Regions from separate parts of the Obesumbacterium proteus genome, predicted to be linked through region 2. Evidence: riboswitches for the same ligand, from Rfam matches in the RefSeq annotation. Region 2 holds a riboswitch; the other holds the start of a gene.
The links. Region 2 has a riboswitch for cobalamin ahead of DSM2777_RS20825 (cobyrinate a,c-diamide synthase). Riboswitches for the same ligand answer to the same signal wherever they lie in the genome.

Region 1: another riboswitch for cobalamin. It lies ahead of btuB (TonB-dependent vitamin B12 receptor BtuB); the one in region 2 lies ahead of DSM2777_RS20825 (cobyrinate a,c-diamide synthase).

Annotation. Positions count from the first base shown of each region.
Region 1 covers NZ_CP014608.1:705,493-716,060, reverse strand. The annotation lists rRNA gene DSM2777_RS03515 (23S ribosomal RNA) at 1-2,070, opposite strand, end outside; tRNA gene DSM2777_RS03510 (tRNA-Ala) at 2,337-2,412, opposite strand; tRNA gene DSM2777_RS03505 (tRNA-Ile) at 2,467-2,543, opposite strand; rRNA gene DSM2777_RS03500 (16S ribosomal RNA) at 2,617-4,159, opposite strand; gene murI (glutamate racemase) at 4,587-5,447, opposite strand; gene btuB (TonB-dependent vitamin B12 receptor BtuB) at 5,392-7,305, opposite strand; cobalamin riboswitch at 7,360-7,566, opposite strand; gene trmA (tRNA (uridine(54)-C5)-methyltransferase TrmA) at 7,685-8,788, shown strand; gene DSM2777_RS03480 (YijD family membrane protein) at 8,866-9,255, opposite strand; gene fabR (HTH-type transcriptional repressor FabR) at 9,277-9,939, opposite strand; gene sthA (Si-specific NAD(P)(+) transhydrogenase) at 10,183-10,568, shown strand, end outside.
Region 2 covers NZ_CP014608.1:4,433,352-4,443,919, reverse strand. The annotation lists gene DSM2777_RS20840 (Dps family protein) at 1-294, opposite strand, end outside; partial or broken gene DSM2777_RS25205 (GHMP family kinase ATP-binding protein) at 458-1,321, opposite strand; gene cobD (threonine-phosphate decarboxylase CobD) at 1,314-2,393, opposite strand; cobalamin riboswitch at 2,521-2,716, shown strand; gene DSM2777_RS20825 (cobyrinate a,c-diamide synthase) at 2,867-4,231, shown strand; gene cbiB (adenosylcobinamide-phosphate synthase CbiB) at 4,231-5,184, shown strand; gene DSM2777_RS20815 (cobalt-precorrin-8 methylmutase) at 5,419-6,063, shown strand; gene cbiD (cobalt-precorrin-5B (C(1))-methyltransferase CbiD) at 6,060-7,235, shown strand; gene DSM2777_RS20805 (cobalt-precorrin-7 (C(5))-methyltransferase) at 7,232-7,834, shown strand; gene DSM2777_RS20800 (decarboxylating cobalt-precorrin-6B (C(15))-methyltransferase) at 7,824-8,393, shown strand; gene DSM2777_RS20795 (cobalt-precorrin-4 methyltransferase) at 8,386-9,159, shown strand; gene DSM2777_RS20790 (cobalt-precorrin 5A hydrolase) at 9,140-10,249, shown strand; partial or broken gene DSM2777_RS20785 (precorrin-3B C(17)-methyltransferase) at 10,249-10,568, shown strand, end outside.

The sequences.
Region 1 (10,568 bases), 1.3 Mb from region 2:
GGGTCTTTCCGTCTTGCCGCGGGTACACTGCATCTTCACAGCGAGTTCAATTTCACTGAGTCTCGGGTGGAGACAGCCTGGCCATCATTACGCCATTCGTGCAGGTCGGAACTTACCCGACAAGGAATTTCGCTACCTTAGGACCGTTATAGTTACGGCCGCCGTTTACTGGGGCTTCGATCAAGAGCTTCGCCTTGCGGCTGACCCCATCAATTAACCTTCCAGCACCGGGCAGGCGTCACACCGTATACGTCCACTTTCGTGTTTGCACAGTGCTGTGTTTTTATTAAACAGTTGCAGCCAGCTGGTATCTTCGACTGGCTTCAGCTCCATCCGCAAGGGACTTCACCTACGCGCCAGCGTGCCTTCTCCCGAAGTTACGGCACCATTTTGCCTAGTTCCTTCACCCGAGTTCTCTCAAGCGCCTTGGTATTCTCTACCTGACCACCTGTGTCGGTTTGGGGTACGATTCAATGTTACCTAGAGCTTAGAGGCTTTTCCTGGAAGCTTGGCATCAACTACTTCATCACCGTAGTGACTCGTCATCACGCCTCAGGGTTGATAAAAGCACGGATTTACCAATGCTTTCCCCCTACACGCTTAAACCGGGACAACCGTCGCCCGGATAGCCTAGCCTTCTCCGTCCCCCCTTCGCAGTAACACCGAGTACAGGAATATTAACCTGTTTCCCATCGACTACGCCTTTCGGCCTCGCCTTAGGGGTCGACTCACCCTGCCCCGATTAACGTTGGACAGGAACCCTTGGTCTTCCGGCGAGCGGGTTTTTCACCCGCTTTATCGTTACTTATGTCAGCATTCGCACTTCTGATACCTCCAGCAACCCTCACAGGCCACCTTCAACGGCTTACAGAACGCTCCCCTACCCAACAACACCTAAGTGTCGCTGCCGCAGCTTCGGTGCATAGTTTAGCCCCGTTACATCTTCCGCGCAGGCCGACTCGACCAGTGAGCTATTACGCTTTCTTTAAATGATGGCTGCTTCTAAGCCAACATCCTGGCTGTCTATGCCTTCCCACATCGTTTCCCACTTAACTATGACTTTGGGACCTTAGCTGGCGGTCTGGGTTGTTTCCCTCTTCACGACGGACGTTAGCACCCGCCGTGTGTCTCCCGTGATAACATTCTTCGGTATTCGTAGTTTGCATCGAGTTGGTAAGTCGGGATGACCCCCTAGTCGAAACAGTGCTCTACCCCCGAAGATGAGTTCACGAGGCGCTACCTAAATAGCTTTCGGGGAGAACCAGCTATCTCCCGGTTTGATTGGCCTTTCACCCCCAGCCACAAGTCATCCGCTAATTTTTCAACATTAGTCGGTTCGGTCCTCCAGTTAGTGTTACCCAACCTTCAACCTGCCCATGGCTAGATCACCGGGTTTCGGGTCTATACCTTGCAACTTGACGCCCAGTTAAGACTCGGTTTCCCTACGGCTCCCCTATTCGGTTAACCTTGCTACAAAATATAAGTCGCTGACCCATTATACAAAAGGTACGCAGTCACCCCATAAAAGAGGCTCCCACTGCTTGTACGTACACGGTTTCAGGTTCTATTTCACTCCCCTCGCCGGGGTTCTTTTCGCCTTTCCCTCACGGTACTGGTTCACTATCGGTCAGTCAGGAGTATTTAGCCTTGGAGGATGGTCCCCCCATATTCAGACAGGATGTCACGTGTCCCGCCCTACTCATCGAACTCACAACATATGCATTTTCAAGTACGGGGCTATCACCCTGTATCGCCGGACTTTCCAGACCGTTCCTCTGACACATACGCTGATTAAGGTTCTGGGCTGTTCCCCGTTCGCTCGCCGCTACTAGGGGAATCTCGGTTGATTTCTTTTCCTCAGGGTACTTAGATGTTTCAGTTCCCCTGGTTCGCTTCGTTAAGCTATGTATTCACTTAACGATAGTGCAACGAATTGCACTGGGTTTCCCCATTCGGAAATCGTCGGCTATAACGCTTCATATCAGCTTACCGACGCTTATCGCAGATTAGCACGTCCTTCATCGCCTCTGACTGCCTAGGCATCCACCGTGTACGCTTAGTCACTTAACCTCACAACCCGAAGGTGTCTCTTGGTGAACACGGTTACGAACCGGTTCAAGACAGCATTCAAGATTGCAAAAAATTGAGAGACTGCTTAATGCTAACTGTGTCAGTGTTTGAGTCTGAATAAACAGACGTCATTCTCACAGTTGCTTAAGCTTTCAAATTTCAGCTTGTTCCAGATTGTTAAAGAGCAAAATACTTCGCAGCATACTGTTTCCAATACACTCTGAAGTATGTTTTTGAGACTGAATACTTATTAAAAATAAAAGTAATGGTGGAGCTATGCGGGATCGAACCGCAGACCTCCTGCGTGCAAGGCAGGCGCTCTCCCAGCTGAGCTATAACCCCATACAGTCAACAGTTTACCTTTGATACCAACTCCTGACACACAGGCGTAAGAATTGGTAGGCCTGAGTGGACTTGAACCACCGACCTCACCCTTATCAGGGGTGCGCTCTAACCACCTGAGCTACAAGCCTATATAAAGGTATTCTGCTCGTTATTCTTCATCAGACAATCTGTGTGGACACTGCACTTAACGCTATCTTTAGGTAAGGAGGTGATCCAACCGCAGGTTCCCCTACGGTTACCTTGTTACGACTTCACCCCAGTCATGAATCACAAAGTGGTAAGCGCCCTCCCGAAGGTTAAGCTACCTACTTCTTTTGCAACCCACTCCCATGGTGTGACGGGCGGTGTGTACAAGGCCCGGGAACGTATTCACCGTAGCATTCTGATCTACGATTACTAGCGATTCCGACTTCATGGAGTCGAGTTGCAGACTCCAATCCGGACTACGACATACTTTATGAGGTCCGCTTGCTCTCGCGAGTTCGCTTCTCTTTGTATATGCCATTGTAGCACGTGTGTAGCCCTACTCGTAAGGGCCATGATGACTTGACGTCATCCCCACCTTCCTCCGGTTTATCACCGGCAGTCTCCTTTGAGTTCCCACCATTACGTGCTGGCAACAAAGGATAAGGGTTGCGCTCGTTGCGGGACTTAACCCAACATTTCACAACACGAGCTGACGACAGCCATGCAGCACCTGTCTCAGAGTTCCCGAAGGCACTAAAGCATCTCTGCTAAATTCTCTGGATGTCAAGGGTAGGTAAGGTTCTTCGCGTTGCATCGAATTAAACCACATGCTCCACCGCTTGTGCGGGCCCCCGTCAATTCATTTGAGTTTTAACCTTGCGGCCGTACTCCCCAGGCGGTCGACTTAACGCGTTAGCTCCGGAAGCCACGCCTCAAGGGCACAACCTCCAAGTCGACATCGTTTACAGCGTGAACTACCAGGGTATCTAATCCTGTTTGCTCCCCACGCTTTCGCACCTGAGCGTCAGTCTTTGTCCAGGGGGCCGCCTTCGCCACCGGTATTCCTCCAGATCTCTACGCATTTCACCGCTACACCTGGAATTCTACCCCCCTCTACAAGACTCTAGCTGACCAGTTTCAAATGCAGTTCCCAAGTTAAGCTCGGGGATTTCACATCTGACTTAATCAACCGCCTGCGTGCGCTTTACGCCCAGTAATTCCGATTAACGCTTGCACCCTCCGTATTACCGCGGCTGCTGGCACGGAGTTAGCCGGTGCTTCTTCTGCGAGTAACGTCAATCACTGCGGTTATTAACCACAATGCCTTCCTCCTCGCTGAAAGTACTTTACAACCCGAAGGCCTTCTTCATACACGCGGCATGGCTGCATCAGGCTTGCGCCCATTGTGCAATATTCCCCACTGCTGCCTCCCGTAGGAGTCTGGACCGTGTCTCAGTTCCAGTGTGGCTGGTCATCCTCTCAGACCAGCTAGAGATCGTCGCCTAGGTGAGCCGTTACCCCACCTACTAGCTAATCCCATCTGGGCACATCTGATGGCGTGAGGCCCGAAGGTCCCCCACTTTGGTCCGAAGACGTCATGCGGTATTAGCTACCGTTTCCAGTAGTTATCCCCCTCCATCAGGCAGTTTCCCAGACATTACTCACCCGTCCGCCGCTCGTCACCCAGAGAGCAAGCTCTCTTGTGCTACCGCTCGACTTGCATGTGTTAGGCCTGCCGCCAGCGTTCAATCTGAGCCATGATCAAACTCTTCAATTAAAAGCTTGATTTGCTTAAACAAGTTAAGCGATGCTCGAAAATTAACTTTCGTAATAATTCAACTAAATGAATTACTGCTTGGTCACTCTTCAAGACTTTAATATTTTATCGTCCGAGGACGTTAGATATTGTCTTGTGAGTGCCCACACAGATTGTCTGATAAATTGTTAAAGAGCAGCGAATTGCGAACATTCGTTCCAGCAACTCGGGAGGTGCATATTACGCCTTCCTCCTGAAGAGTCAAGCTTTTTTCTTTTCAGAAATTCGCATTACTGCGATGCTTTTCTCTTCCTCACCGAGCGACGTTTGCGTCGTTGTTCCCGGTCAGTGGTGGCGCATTATAGGGACTTCTGAACGGCTGACAACCCCTAATTTAAAAAAACTTTTCAACCGCGCAAGTTTTCACCAAAAACCACATATTTGAGGATTAAATGCTCAATTCACGTAGTTCTGAGAAGCCTAAGCGATGCAATACAGGTAAAAGCGCATCGGTATCGCTATTTGTTTCTGTTGCATAGGCCAAATCACTTTCCGTGCTCAGCACGTTTTCCTGATTAGCAATCAACCAAGCGACGCGACGGGCTATTGCGGCACCCGAATCAACTAAACGAGTCCCTGCGGGTAATACCGCCGCCAGTTCTTCGCGCAGTAAAGGGAAATGCGTACATCCCAGAACCACCGTGTCTGGCGGTTCAGCCATTGATAGCCACGGGCGTAGTATCTTCTTTAGCACCGCATGATCAATCTCTTCGCCATGCAACTTGGCCTCAGCCAGCTCCACCAGCTCAGCCGAGCCCAGCATTTTGATGCTACAGTCTTTCGCAAAACGGGCAATCAGGTCGTGAGTATATGAACGTTGCACCGTTGCTCTCGTCGCTAGCAAGCCAACAATACCGTTGCGCGTCAGTTTTGCCGCTGGTTTTATCGCGGGTACAACCCCAACGATAGGGCAATTGAAGCGTTCGCGTAATGCTGGGAGCGTGATGGTACTTGCAGTGTTGCAAGCGATGATAACAATAGAGAGAGGATGACGCTTTTGCACTTCGGCAACGGTTTTAACAACGCGGTCGATAATAAACGCTTCGTCTTTTTCCCCATAAGGGAATCCCTGATTGTCGAATGCATATATATAGTGGAGATCCGGAAGCAAATCACGGATCTCTTGATATACAGATAACCCACCCACGCCGGAGTCAAAAACCAGCGCAGTGGGTTTAGAAGTCGCTACATCATTAGAAGGTGTAGCTACCGGAGAGATAATATTCTCTACCTGCGGTTTGGTAGCCATAAGCCGTTTCATAATCTTTATCTAACAGGTTGGCGATTCTACCACGAACTGTTAGATGAGACGTAACGGGATAAGAGGCTGAAATATCGACGGTGCTGTAGCTTGGCAATACCTGTTGCGTATTATTGTATTTAGACGTGTTGTTATCGTAACGACGGCCATAATATTGATACGAGACATCCATATCGACATTAAACATAGTCCAGTCGAGCTGATATTTAGCCTGCCGTTTGGCTCGACGCGCTAGTACTTCATCATTTTTATCATTGCGCGGATCTAAATACTGCAAGGTGACCTGATGCGTGAAGATCCCCGTATCAACGCTGCCCGTCCACTCGACGCCTTTAATCGTGGCAGAATCGATGTTGTCATAGCTACCCGCATAGGTGACAGGATCGGAATAATAGGTAATCAGGTTTTCAATTTTGTAATGATAGGCAGACAAACGCCAATCAAGTGGCCCAGTCAGCCCTTCTAAACCCGCTTCCCACTGCTTCGACTCTTCAGGTTTTAAATTAGGATTGGAATCAATGCCGAAACGCGTTGAACCAAACTGCTGCCCTAGCGAAGGAGCCAAGAATCCGGTGCCATACGATAACGTGGCTCGATAGCCCGGCGTAAACTCCCAACCCGCTGCCGTTTGCCAAGTACCGTGCCAACCGAACTGTTCGTCTTTATCTTCACGGCCAGAGGCTTCTAACGTGACATCACCCAGTTTTTGCTGGCCACTTAAATATAAGCCGGTGTTATCACGTTTATAGGTATCTGACAGACTGGTATCAGAAGATGTCAGGCGCTGCTGTTGCCAATCCACGCCAGCACTAATCTGCCCATGTTCTAGGCTATAGGTATTACCCCATTGAATATTGCGCTGATCCATATCATCCAGCGTGGTGCCATCGTGATAACGCCCATACTCGCTGCTGTAGTTATAAGCTTTTACTTTTTGATAGCTACCCGTTAATTGGGATGAATAAGCACCAGACAAATAGCGCAGGCCCATGTCGTATGTATGATTATAGGTTTCGCTTTCATTTGCGCTGTAAGCAGGTTTCGACGGCGGACTCCCGAGGTCATAATCACTGTTGTTGGTATACCCATAACCACGAGCAAAGCCAGAAAACTCGTTGTTAAACTGGTGATCTATACCACCCCAGAAAGTCTTGTTGCGATAGCCATCATCATCATGATCCGGTTCATACGTTGAGCCCGGCTGCACGTTAAATCCTTTTGTGCTCTCATATGAACCCGCCAACGTGACTTTGGTGTTATCACTGATTTTCTGACGCACGCTACCATCGTACTGCTGGAACCCTTTAGAGCCGACGCCTGCATTTATCTGCGCGCCTTCCTTATCGGTTTGCGTGATCACGTTGATAACCCCACCCATCGCACCCGAGCCATACACGGCAGAACGTGGGCCACGAATATATTCAACGCGTTGAACCAGTGAAATTGGGATTTGATTGAAATCAGCCGTATTCGAAATTCCAGGACGAGCAATAGGAATGCCATCCACCAGCACGAGAACTTGACTTGCGCTGGTCCCACGGATATACATCGATGCACTCTGACCCATGCCGCCATTTTGAGCGATATCGACACCGGGTAAACGTCGCATGACGTCATTAAGCGTTTTGGCCTGCCAACGATCGATATCATCTCGGGTAACAACATCAGTAGGTGCTAGCACGGTAGAAACCGGCTGAGGAAAACGAGAGGCGGTGACAATGACATCATCGTTAGTATTTGCGGATGATGATGAAGGTGTTTCGTTAGAATCTTGCGCCCAGCCAGAGAAAGCCGTGACAGACAAAGCTGCCATCAGCGCATTTTTTTTATAGTCATATAAGAGCATCCAAACTTAATTGGCAGGATGCCGCGAGCCGTGGCGTTAATTCGCGAAAACCACGTAAAGCGACGTGTACCGGCAGGTCTTCGGGCTTAGGATTTGTGTATCAACATTCATTGTTGAATACACACCGGGCGATGACTTCCCATCTGTAATGACAGTGTCAAAATATCGCCGTGACTTCCCCATACCGCTGCGCGTCAGCTCCGGATTCACACCGGATTCCCTTTTCACTCTCCACTGGAGACCGGGCCGCCATGCTAAGTGAAAACATGTTCAGAAGTCTAGACTTCTATGATTTGGATGTAGAATAAGTCACAGAGCTGGACATCATCATTCCATCGCCTACAATCGCCCCTCTATTATTATGCTAACGAGAAATGCCATGACGCCGAACACGCTGCCAACCGATCAATATGATGCCCAACTCACGGAAAAAATTACCCGACTGGCCAACATGATGACCCCGTTTGCGGCCCCGGAGATTGAGGCATTTCGTTCGCCGGCCAGCCACTATCGCATGCGCGCAGAATTCCGCGTTTGGCATGATGAAGGCGATCTCTACCACATCATGTTTGATCAGCAGACCAAAAAACGCATCCGCGTCGATCAATTTCCTGCGGCGAGCGAGCTGATTAACCGTTTGATGAGCGTGATGATGGATGAGCTAAAGCCCAACCACGTTCTGCGCTTTAAACTGTTCCAAATTGACTATCTGTCGACCATGAACAATAAAGTGGTGGTTTCCCTTCTTTATCACCGCAAGCTGGATGATGAATGGAAAGTTGAGGCTGAAGCACTTCGCGATCGCCTACGTGCGCAAGGTTTTGACCTGCAGCTTATTGGCCGAGCAACCAAAACCAAAATCTGTTTCGATCAAGACTATGTTGATGAATGCCTACCTGTTGCTGGGCGTGACATGATCTATCGCCAGGTTGAAAACAGCTTTACCCAGCCTAACGCGGCCGTAAACATTAAGATGCTTGAGTGGGCGCTTGACGTTACACAGGATTCCAAAGGCGATCTGCTAGAGTTGTACTGTGGCAACGGTAACTTCTCCTTGGCGCTTGCGCGTAACTTTAACCGCGTACTCGCGACAGAAATTGCTAAACCTTCCGTTGCTGCTGCGCAGTTTAATATTGCAGCCAACCACATCGAGAATGTGCAAATCATTCGCATGGCGGCAGAAGATTTTACTCAGGCGATGAACGGCGTGCGCGAGTTCAAACGTTTGGAAGGTATCGATCTCAAAGGCTATCAGTGCGAAACTATTTTCGTCGATCCACCGCGTAGCGGCTTAGATGACGACACATTGCGCATGGTGCAAGCGTATCCGCGGATCCTCTATATCTCATGTAACCCTGAAACGCTCAGCGCAAACCTAGAAACGCTGAACGAAACTCATCGGGTCACACGTTTGGCGCTGTTCGACCAGTTCCCGTATACCCATCATATGGAATGCGGCGTGTTGCTGGAAAAACGTGATTAAAAACGATTCAGATTGAAACGCAAAAAGGCAGCCATTGGCTGCCTTTTCTATTTGCATCGAATATCAGTTCGGCTCAATCACTCAGGATCGTGGAAGTCTTTTCCGCTATCAGCCTCGGCGTTCTTCTTAAACGCCTTGATGCGGTAGGCAATCCAGAAAACCAACACAATACACAGAAGAGTTGGCATAAAGTTCGAACCGATTTCTGGGTACTCCACGCGAACAATGGCGCTATACATCAGCAAACCAAGCAGAAAACACGAAGAGGAAAGCACCGGCATACCTTCAGGCATAGAGCAGTTCAGATAACGCTGATGCAGGCAATACACTGATAAAATCAGTGCCAGCAGGGGAAATACCGAAAATGATACGGCTGAGCTAAACAGTGCGGCAAAAGATCCGCTGATAGAAAGCCCCGCAACCAATGACAGAACCAATGTTCCCACATCCAAACGACTTTTAATCATGACCAACCCTATGCTTTAAATTTATTCCTGAGCCTGCTGCTCTGCATTTTCATGCATATGCGCAATGTGTGCCTTCTCCTGCTCACGACGGTACCAATAATAAGCGCCCTTGGAAATCATCCGCAACTGCAAAACCAGACGTTCTTCCAACAAACGACGGTGTTCCATATCAATATCTAACGCTTCGGCGCCCGCGCTAAATACGATAGTGACCATTGCCTCGGCCTGCGCTTCGGTAAAACTGCGCGGCATGTGATTTTCGATTTCAAGATAATCGGCAAGTTCCGCAATAAAGTGCTGAACCTCACGCTGCACTGCGGCACGGAACGCAGCAGAAGTACCGGAACGTTCCCGTAAAAGCAGGCGAAAAGCATTCGGATTATTGCCGATAAATTCCATAAAAGTTGCTACAGATGTGCGGATGACGCTGCCACCTTTGGCAATACGTTGACGAGCCTGACGCATTAACTGACGCAGCATCAGCCCACTTTCATCCACCATCGTTAACCCTAACTCATCCACGTCACGAAAATGGCGATAGAAGGAGGTTGGGGCAATACCAGCTTCACGGGATACTTCACGCAGGCTCAAACTCGCAAAGCTCCGTTCAGCGCTTAGCTGATTGAACGCTGCCTCGATCAGTGAACGACGAGTTCGTTCTTTTTGTTGCGCTCTGACGCCCATATTAATATCCGGTTAAATGTAAGTTTCTTTATTCCACCGTCGGCTTTTTTTGATTCTGGCGCGGTAGTTCAGCGCCACTATATCAAACTTTACCCCAACCACGCTTCTATGACCTGTGACATGTATAGCTAGGATGACAAAAACAAGGTGCGAATTGCCACGAAAAGCGTAGGGATGATTGGGGATGCACGGTTATTATGTTAAGGTAACGTTGTATTTTTGTATAAGAAAGGCCTACCCTACATGCAACAGCACTATTCTTTTGATGCCATAGTGATTGGCTCAGGTCCCGGTGGTGAAGGCGCCGCCATGGGTCTGGTAAAACAGGGCGCGCGGGTTGCCGTTATAGAACGGCATTTTAGCGTTGGTGGCGGATGTACCCATTGGGGCACCATCCCTTCGAAAGCACTTCGCCACGCCGTTAGCCGCATAATCGAATTTAACCAAAATCCTCTCTACAGCGACAACTCCCGAATTCTTAAATCGACATTCCCTGATATTTTGCGCCATGCCGATAACGTTATTAATCAGCAAACTCGCATGCGTCAGGGATTCTACGAGCGTAACCATTGCCAATTATTTTCCGGTGACGCCGAGTTTATTGATGCTAACACCCTCAGCGTTAGCTA
Region 2 (10,568 bases):
GGTCATGCCACCGACTTTACGCACACGTTCAGCAATTTCATCGGTCATTGCGAATAGCTCTGCGCCTTGTTCGTCCAACAGCAGATGATAGTCACGGAAGTGCGGACCGCTCATGTGCCAGTGGAAGTTTTTAGTTTTTAAATAAAGCGCATAGATATCAGCAAGGATGGCGTTCATTGCACCGCTAATGTCTTTGGTGGCCTCAGCGCCCAAATCACTTGGGGTGGCTAGAGGAGTGAACTGACGTTTTTTTGCGTCACCGACTTTGCTTTTTTCCAGTTTTGGTGTGCTCATCTTTATCATCTCCTAAAGGTCTTGATAGATTCACAAATTGCCGTCTAGTAACTGTTTAGTACCGAGTCAGTATAGATCATCCTCACAAAATTAGAGTTTTATATGTATGACAATTGTTGCTGGTCATGTACGTGAATGTGTACGCTTTTGGCAGCTATGCCGATCATCGCACACCCCCTAAGGTAGTACGTAGCAGCCTAACGTGTGGATAAAAAACAAGAATATTGTTTACGCGCATCGCGTGAATTATTTTTTCTGGGTCATGAAGGTGCGTATCGAGCAATAAACCCACCACGCTGCCGCTGTGCGCGACGTTCAAACCGAATAAATCGTGCTGCTCAACAATTTCTACAATGTCATTAAACGCCGGTTTGGGCAGCAAAGCCTGGCTGGCTTGGGCGCTTAGCGTGGTGGCTGCGCCAACTTTCTGGCGGTTGTTTTCCCGCATTCCTTCAGCCAGTAACTGATGCGCCTGTTTCAGCTGCGGCGCATATTCCTGCAACAGCGCTTGGCGCGGGCGACGATGGTAGTCTTCGGTACGCAAACAATCAGGGCTTTCCAACAACAGCATGTCCCATTCTGGGCATCGCTCGTGCAACGGCGTTTGCGTCAGTGCCTGTTGATGATCGAACAGCGTCGGTGCTTGAAAAATCGTGCTGTCGGTCGGCTCAATGCCAACGCACAGCGACGCTAATTCTTTTTCAGTCAGCTACATACCAAAGTGACGAGCGGTCGCTATCGCACAGGCGGCGATGTCTGCCGTGCTGCTGGCCATCCCTTTGGCTACGGGAATCGATGATTCAAACTCAATGCGTAACCCAGCGTCAAGCGAGGAGGGCAGCGACAAGTGCTGCAATACCGCGCGCAATACTAAGCGCATGCGCGCGCGTTCGCTGGGCAACGGCGTTCCATCGCTCACTTCCACTGTGCTGAACCAATTGACCGGGCAGGAGACGAGCTTTTCGCCGCCTTGGATCCAGCCTTGAATTAACTCACCGCACGAAGCGGGACAGCGAGCTTCAGCCATGATGCAGAATCTGTGTTAGGGCGGCGATCAGACGATCGTTGTCCTGCGGGCTTTTAATCGCCACGCGATAATAATCGGCGTTTAACCCCGGATAGTTGGCGCAGTGTCGGATCAAAATGTGGTGTTTCAATAGTGCCTGCTGCAATGCGAGCTGGCTGTCGGTACAACGTATAAAGATGTAGTTAGCGACAGGACGCCATACTTTTAACTGTGGCAATGCTGCTAACGCGGAAAATACGCGAGGTTGCTCCTGTGCCAGCCAGCGATGGGTTGCTTCAATGTAATGAGTATCCTGCAAGATAATTTCGCCTGCCAGCGCGGCAAACGCATTGATGGTCCAGGGCTCTCGTTGCTGCTTCATTTGCGTCACTAACGTTGCATTTGCGCTAACCAAATAGCCCAACCGTAATCCCGGAATAGCGAAAAATTTGGTTAATGAACGCAGCACATACAGCTGAGGATACTGTGCTAATAAAGGAATAAAACCGGTTTCGGTAGGAACGAAATCCAAAAAGGCTTCATCGAGAATCAAGGCAATATTCAACGCGCGGCAGCGGTCAGCGATAGCTAAAAGCAGATTTTTATCCGGCAGCAATCCGGTGGGATTATTGGGCGTGCATAAAAACAGGCAATCGAGATCGGGCGTCAGCGCATCAAGAATACGGGCATCAGGCTGAAATCCGTCGTCTTCATGCAAAGCATAATCAACGATGTCGCAGTTTATCCGCGTTAGCGCACGGCGATACTCGGCAAAACCGGGCGTTAATAGCAGCGCTTTAGTGGGTTTCAGTTGATTAATTAAAGCAAAGATCAGCTCGGTTTCGCCATTGCCTGCCATCACCCATGGCTCTGGGCAAGCATGGTGCTGAGCCAGCGCCGCGTGCAGTTTTCGATATTCCACGTCGGGGTATTTTTCAGCCACCGATATTTGCTCAATGATGGCGTGTTTGAGCGACTCGGGCATGCCGAGTGGATTGATGTTAGCGCTGAAATCGATGATATCGTGCGGAGAAACGCCCAAAGTAAGCGCGGTTTCTAGCACGTTGCCGCCGTGCTGACTGCTGATGGCCATAGGTATTCTCGCTGGTCCCTAAAAAGTTGAGATATGTTAACTCATTCACACTCCATTCTAGGCTTTTGTTGATCTCACAATGGGTATATCTGTGACGAATGCTTTAAGTTAGTCCCCAGATCATTTATAGAAAAGTATAAATACAGGTTTTTGACGCGCCGTAAGGGCGTCAGGAAGGAGGTGCGTATTGTGAAAATACAATTCCTCCGCAGCCCCCGCTGCTGTGATGCCGACGAGCCCACAAGACGCCACTGATGAATATCGGGAAGGTGTGGGTAAGGATGACGCTAAGCCAGAAGACCAGCCTGTAAAAACCCAATATTGGGATATCAATATCTATTTCAGCTCCTTCGGTGGGAAGTGAGTTGTCATTCTTTCCCTGCATGCAGCGCTTTTGTTGCCGTGCATCGATCTGCTATGACAACGTAAAGCTCGCCCAAAAGGACGGGCTTTTTTGTTTGGCAGGCGGATGAATGAAGGCATTTCTTATTGGTGGAACCGGTAGCGGATGCGGTAAAACGACGCTAACACTTGGGCTGCTCCGAGCGTTAACGCGACGCGGTTTACGAGTACAACCCTACAAAGTAGGCCCCGACTATATCGATACCGGCTGGCACAGCGCCGTTTCTGGCGTTGCGTCGCGTAATCTCGATGCTTTCATGCTGCCCCAGCCCACCTTAAATTGGCTCTATAACCAACATGCTCAAGCCGCCGATGTGGCCGTGATTGAAGGCGTGATGGGGCTATACGACGGCTATGGTACTGACCCCAACTATTGCAGCAGCGCCGGTATGGCCAAGCAGATTGGCTGTCCGGTTATTTTGGTGATCGACGGTAAAGCCGTTTCAACTTCAGCGGCAGCCACCGTGATGGGATTTTGTCATTTTGATCCGGCGGTGCGTATCGCGGGCGTCATTGTAAATCGCGTCAATAGCGAAACCCACTACCAACTGCTGAAACAAGCCATTGAAACCTACACCAAAATTCCCGTACTCGGGCGAATGCCAACTCTACCCAGCGTGAGTTTGCCTGAACGCCATCTCGGTTTGATTACCGCTCATGAACAACAGGGTATGGATGCGTTATGGGACACCTTGGCGGATAGCCTTGAACAGCATATCGATCTCGATCGTTTGTTGGCGTTGAGCGATGTAAAACCCGCGCCGAATGCCTGTGCGCCAGCGTTACCAGCGCCAGAGTCTGGTCGAGGCCTAACCCTTGCGCTCGCCGATGACGAAGCTTTCCACTTTTACTATCCCGATAATTTACAGCTGCTTGAACAGCTCGGTATCAACATCGTGCGCTTCAGCCCATTACGCGATGCGGCGCTGCCTGCATGTCAGATGGTCTATATCGGCGGCGGTTATCCCGAGTTACACGGAGAAACGCTGGCGAAAAACAGCAGCATGCGTCAATCGCTGCGTGATGCGCATCAGCGCGGCGTAGCTATTTATGCCGAGTGCGGCGGCCTGATGTATTTGGGCACGACGTTAAAAGATCAGTCTGGAAACACGCACGCGATGACCGGTATTTTCCCCGGAGAAAGCCGCATGGAAGGGCGTTTAAAGCGTTTTGGTTACTGCCAAGCCACGGCGATGCAGGACACCTTACTGGCAGCAAAAGGGGAAACCCTCCGTGGTCATGAGTTCCACTATTCAGATTTTCATACCGATTTCCCGCCTGTTTTCCAGTTCGAAAAACAGCGCGACGGCGTGACGCAGCAGCGTTGGCAGGGTGGATATCAAATGGGAAATACCCTCGCCAGCTATCTCCATCTTCATTTTTACCAGCACCCAGAAATGCTGAGCCACTGGTTAAAAAGAGGGCGAGCGTTGTGATCAGTTTCTCTGCTTGTCTGGTGGCCTATCTCTTGGATCTGCGTTTGGGCGATCCGCCAACGTGGCCGCATCCGGTGCGCTGGATCGGTAATTTTATCACTTGGGTTCAGAAAGGTATCCGCACGCTTTGCCGCACCGAAGGTGCACTGTACGTCGGCGGGGCGTTTTTATGGCTGATTGTGGTCGGCGTGTGCTGGGGAGCGACCTATGCACTGCTTGAGCTTTTGTCGCAGCTAAACCCATGGCTCAACTGGCTGGCGCAGGTATGGATTATTTACACGCTGCTGGCGGGACGCTGCCTGAGTGATGCGGCGATGGGGGTATACGTCGCTCTGCAAAATGGATCGCTTGAAGAGTGTCGCCGTCAGCTTTCATACATTGTTGGGCGCGATACGTCTGAGCTCGATCGCCCGCAGATTACCCGAGCGGTGGTTGAAACCGTGGCGGAAAACAGCGTGGATGGCGTGATTGCGCCGCTTTTCTTTCTTTTCATCGGCGGCGTGCCGCTGATGGTGGCCTACAAAGCGGTAAATACCCTCGATTCCATGGTTGGCTATCGGACGGAAAAATACCGCGCTATCGGCTGCGTTTCGGCGCGAATGGACGATCTTGCCAATCTCATTCCAGCGCGTTTGAGCTGGCTGCTGCTGAGCGTTGCCGCTCGCATGCTGTGTCTGAACAGCAAACAGGCACTCAAAATTGGCTGGCGCGATCGCTATCTGCATAAAAGCCCCAACTGCGCGTGGTCTGAAGCCACCGTGGCTGGCGCGCTCGGTGTTCGCCTCGGTGGGCCGAATAAATACTTCGGTGAATGGGTGGAGAAACCGTGGATCGGCGACCAAGAGCGCGAGATTAGCATTCAAGATATTCGCCTCAGTATTCGACTCATGATGACGGCTTCCGCGCTGGCGTTGGCACTTTTTGCATTCGCCAGATGGGCCGTGGTGTTTTGACCTGACCCATTTGACCCCACCCCTCCCCTTGGGAGGGGTGGGAGCCGCTCGGAGTCTCCTTTGCCAAGGAGATAACGGCAAGCCGACCGGAGTTGCCTTTGTAAAGGAGACCCAGGGAAGTCGATGAGGGTGCCGTTATGCCCCTCCCCCTGAGAAGGGGGAGGCTGGGAGGGGGTATTGCATTTAAAGATAGAGGTACGAAAGTCACGCTGGATCAACCACACAGGATGAACAATGAACTACAACAAGAATCCCCAGAACATTGAGCAGCACAGTTTTGAGATCATTTCTCAGATCATCGCCGACGAGCGCCCTGACTACCGTTTTGCCGATGAGCTGCAAGAAAAAATCATTAAACGCGCAATTCATACCAGCGCTGACTTTGAATGGCTGGATATCCTGCATTTCTCGCCAGATGTTTTATCCCGTATTACACAGGCTCTGCGCCGTGGCTGTACGATTTACACCGACACCACCATGGCGCTTTCCGGCATCAATAAAACCCAGCTCGAACAGCTAGGATGCCAATGGCAGTGCTATATCTCGGATCCGCGTGCGGTTGCTATTGCCAAGTCTCAGGGCATAACCCGTTCGATGGCGGCGGTGGATCTTGCTGCACAGGATCAGGGGGAAAAGCTGTTTGTGTTTGGCAATGCGCCGACCGCGCTATTTCGCTTATTAGAACTGCATCAACAAGGCGTGATGACGCCCGCCGCGGTTATCGGTGTTCCGGTTGGTTTTGTGGGCGCTGCGGAATCTAAACAGGCGCTGGCAGAAAGCGATTTACCCGGTATTGCAGCCTTAGGACGCAAGGGCGGCAGCAATATTGCCGCGGCTATTGTTAACGCCATTTTGTACCACATGCGAGATGCGCAATGAGTGATACCGGGCTGGATACGTTATGGCATAACGGCAAAAGCTATCGCAAGGGCTACACCACTGGCTCTTGTGCCACCGCGGCGGCGAAAGTCGCTGCGTTGATGGTGCTGCGCCAGCAGGTAATCAATCAGGTTTCAATTGTTACCCCCTCGGGCGTTACGCTGCGGCTGAACGTTGAACAGCCTTTGATTTGTGGTCAACAGGCCAGCGCTGCTATTCGTAAAGATGGCGGTGACGACGTGGATGCCACGCATGGCATGCTGATTTTTGCTCAGCTGACGCTCAACGACAGCGGCAGTATTAGCATTGTTGGCGGTGAAGGCGTTGGCACAGTAACGCGTAAAGGCATTGGTTTACCGGTGGGAAGCTCAGCCATCAACCGCACGCCGCTACACACGATTGAAGAAGCGGTGCGTGAAGTTATTGGGCCTGAACGCGGCGCCGAGATTGTGATTTTTGCACCTGAGGGCGAAGAGCGGGCGCAAAAAACCTACAACGGACGACTGGGCATTTTAGGTGGGATCTCGATTATCGGCACCACCGGCATTGTGACCCCCATGTCTGAAGAGAGCTGGAAACGTTCGCTGGCCTTAGAGCTTGAGATGAAGCGCGCTCAGGGGATGACCAGCGTGATCCTCGTTCCGGGCAATCACGGCGAACGCTTTGTACAAGAACAGATGCAGTTAAACGGTGACCGCGTGGTCACCATGAGTAATTTTGTTGGCTATATGCTGCAAGAAGCTCAGCGGCTTGGCTTTCACCGCGTAGTGCTGGTGGGGCATCTAGGCAAGCTTATCAAAGTGGCTGCCGGTATTTTTCATACCCATAGCCATATTGCCGATGGGCGCATGGAAACGCTGGTCACGCGGCTCGCACTGATGGGTGCTCCGCGTGAATTACTGCAAGCGGTGTTCGAATGCAGCACCACAGAAGCGGCGATGGAGCTGATAGAGCAACAAGGCTGGCAGGCCGTCTATAACGATATCGCGCAGGCAATCTGTGCGCGTATCAATCAAATGTTGCGCTTTGCGGTGCAGCCGCTGCAATGCGATGCGGTGCTGTTTTCATTCGACAATATTGTGCTTGGCAGTAGTCGCCCAGTTAACGACATTGTTGCCGATTTACGTACCGAAATTTCCCAAGAAATTCTCTGCGAAAAGGAGTCTTCATGATTCACGTCGTTGGCATGGGGCCGGGGCATCAGGATTACATCACGCCGCTGGCAAAAAGATTGATTTCACAGGCTGACGTTCTGGTTGGCTGGTCACGTCATTTAAGTGCCTATCACGAATTTCATGGTGAAAAACTGGCCATCGGCAGCGATCTGACCCAGATGGCGTTGTGGCTACAGAATAACGCTGACCGCAACATTGTGGTTCTCGCTTCGGGTGAACCGATGCTGTACGGCATCGGCAAACGCTTGATACAGGATCTTGCGCCGGAAAAACTCAATATCGTGTCGGGCATTAGCTCAATACAGTATCTGTTCTCGCGCATCGCCGTGGATATGAACGATATCTACATCACCAGCTGTCACGGCAAGCAGCCTGATTTTGATTTTGTTTTGCAGCACGAAAAAGTGGCGATGGTGACCGACCACCACATGGGGCCATATCAAATCGCCCAGCAAATTCTGCGTCGTGGGGCAAAGCGAACTTTGGTGATTGGCGAAAACCTCTCTTATCCCGATGAACGCATTCACATTTTGCCTCCTCAGCAGGTACAGCAGGCTTACGCAATGAACGTGGTGGCGATCCTCAATGAAAGATGATCTGTTTCTACGCGGCCATAAAGTGCCGATGACCAAAGAAGAGGTGCGTCTTGCGGCATTAGAGCGGCTCAATCTGCGAACTGCCAAACGTCTGATCGACGTCGGCGCAGGCACGGGAAGCGTCTCTTTGGAAGCTGCTCTTCGCTATCCCGAACTCTCTATCACCGCCATCGAACGCAATCCTGCGGCACTGGCGCTCATTGAAGAAAACTGCCGTCATTTTGACTGCCAGAATATTGATATTGTGGCGGCGGATGCGCCGCTGGCGTTAGACGTGCGCGCCGATGCGGTATTTATCGGCGGTAGCGGTGGCAATCTCCCCGACATCATTGATTGGGCGCTGGCTTTACTTAACGAAGGCGGCAGTTTGGTGATGAATTTCATTCTGCTGGAAAACTACCAGCAGGCATTCAATCAACTGCAAAACCGTGCGGTGGTTGAATTGGAAAGTAGCCTGATTCAGATCTCTCGCCTTACCGCGCTAGGCAGCGGCCACTATTTCAAACCCAATAATCCTACCTATCTGATTTCCTGCCGTAAGGAGCAAACGCATGGCTGAGTCTATCGATCGCGCACAGGTCTATTTTATCGGTGCAGGGCCGGGCGATCCTGAGCTTATTACGCTGAAAGGCCATCGAATTTTATCGCAGGCGGATGTAGTGATTTTTGCTGGTTCGCTGATTAATCACGATCTGCTGAATTACTGCAAACCGCAGGCAGAATGCCACGATAGTGCAGGGCTCAACCTCCAGCAGATTATTGATCTGATGGAACAGGGCATTCGTGCAGGAAAACTGGTCGTGCGCCTCCAAACCGGCGATCTGTCGTTATACGGATCTATCCGTGAGCAAGGCGAAGAGCTGGGCAAGTTGGGCATTGGTTTTAGCTCGGTGCCGGGGGTGAGTTCATTCTTAGGTGCCGCTTCACAGCTGGGCGTGGAATACACGGTGCCAGAGGTTTCCCAAAGTCTGGTGATCACCCGCATGTCTGGACGCACGCCAACGCCTGAGCGTGAGTCATTAGAATCCTTTGCCGCACACCAAACTTCAATGGCGATTTTCCTTTCGGTTCAGGATATTGGTGACGTTGTTGAGCGCCTGCTGAGCGGTGGTTATCCGGCAACCACGCCGGTGGCGGTGGTCTATAAAGCCACTTGGCCAGATCACCAAACGGTGCGCGGCACCTTGGAAACCATTGCGCCCCTAGTGCGTAACGCGGGCATTCGAAAAACGGCGCTGATTTTAGTGGGCGCATTCCTTGGTGATGAATACCACTACTCCAAGCTGTATGACGCGGGCTTCAGCCATGAATACCGTCAGGCCTGAGTCGATGAAGGTGGAATCGCTGGCGTTATTTTGCCTAACGCCGGGCGGCGTGCGCTTGGCACAACGCCTGCGTCCTTTGCTGCCGCAGCTATCCACCATCAGCGAATGCTTTACCAGCGAAAAATTGCTCCAGCCTGGCTTCACGCCGTTTAGCGGATCTTTTGCCGAAACGATGGCGCAGGCGTTTAAACGCTTTGATGCGCTGGTGGTGATCGGCGCAACGGGGATCGTGGTGCGGGTGATCGCGCCGCTGTTACAGGACAAGCTAACCGATCCTGCGGTGGTGGTGCTTGATGAGCGCGGCGAGCATGCGATCAGTTTACTTTCAGGACATATGGGCGGTGCGAATTGGCTCACTCAGCAGATCGCCGAGTTGATTAACGCCGATCCGGTGATCACTACCTCAACCGACGTAAACGGCGTTGCTGCGCTGGATCTATTAGCGCAGAAGCTGGATGCGGAGATCGCGAATTTTCGCCATGCGGTGAAAAGCGTGAACCAAATGCTGGTGAGCGGCGATCGCGTGGGGCTTTGGCTTGATCCGCGCATTAACCTACAACTCACCGAGCACGATCGACGCGGGTTTATTCCGGTAGCCGATCTTCATTCACTGCCCGATCTTTCTGCGTTGGTATGCATTAGCTATCACTCGGACCTGCCACCAACGGCGATCCCAGTTTATCAACTGGTGCCTAAGCGCGTGGTATTGGGCGTGGGTTGTCGGAGAGATACGCCGTTTGCCACGCTACACCCGCTGCTGTTGCAGAAATTTGCTGAGCTGCATATCGATCCACTTGCGCTGCGCGCCATCGGTAGCATTACGTTGAAGCAGGATGAAGCCGCGCTACAACAGCTGGCGCATTGCTATCGTGTTCCTTTCTATGTGTTTACGCCCGAAGCGCTGCGTGTGCATGAGCATCGTTTCCCGTGTTCGGATTTTGTGCGTCAAACCGTCGGCGTGGGCTGTGTATCTCAGCCCGCTGCATGTCTGTTACTCGAAGAGTACGGCGGTGGAAAAATCATTGGGGAGACGCTGCGCGAGCAGGGCGTCACCCTTACTTTGGCTCTAACCCTTCAGGAAACTCTCTGATGTTATATGTAATCGGCATTGGTCCGGGCAGTCAGTCCATGATGACGCTGGAAGCCATCGAGGCTATTCGTGACGCAGATATTATCGTGGGCTACAAAACTTACACCCACTTGGTAAAAGCCCTGACCACCGATAAAGAGGTGATCAAAACGGGCATGTGTAAAGAGATTGAGCGCTGTCAGGAAGCGTTAAATCTTGCCGTGCAAGGCAAAAAGTTGCGTTGATCAGCAGCGGTGATGCGGGCATTTATGGCATGGCGGGGCTGATCCTTGAACTGGTGACCAAGCAAAAGCTAGGCGTTGAAGTCAAGCTGATCGCT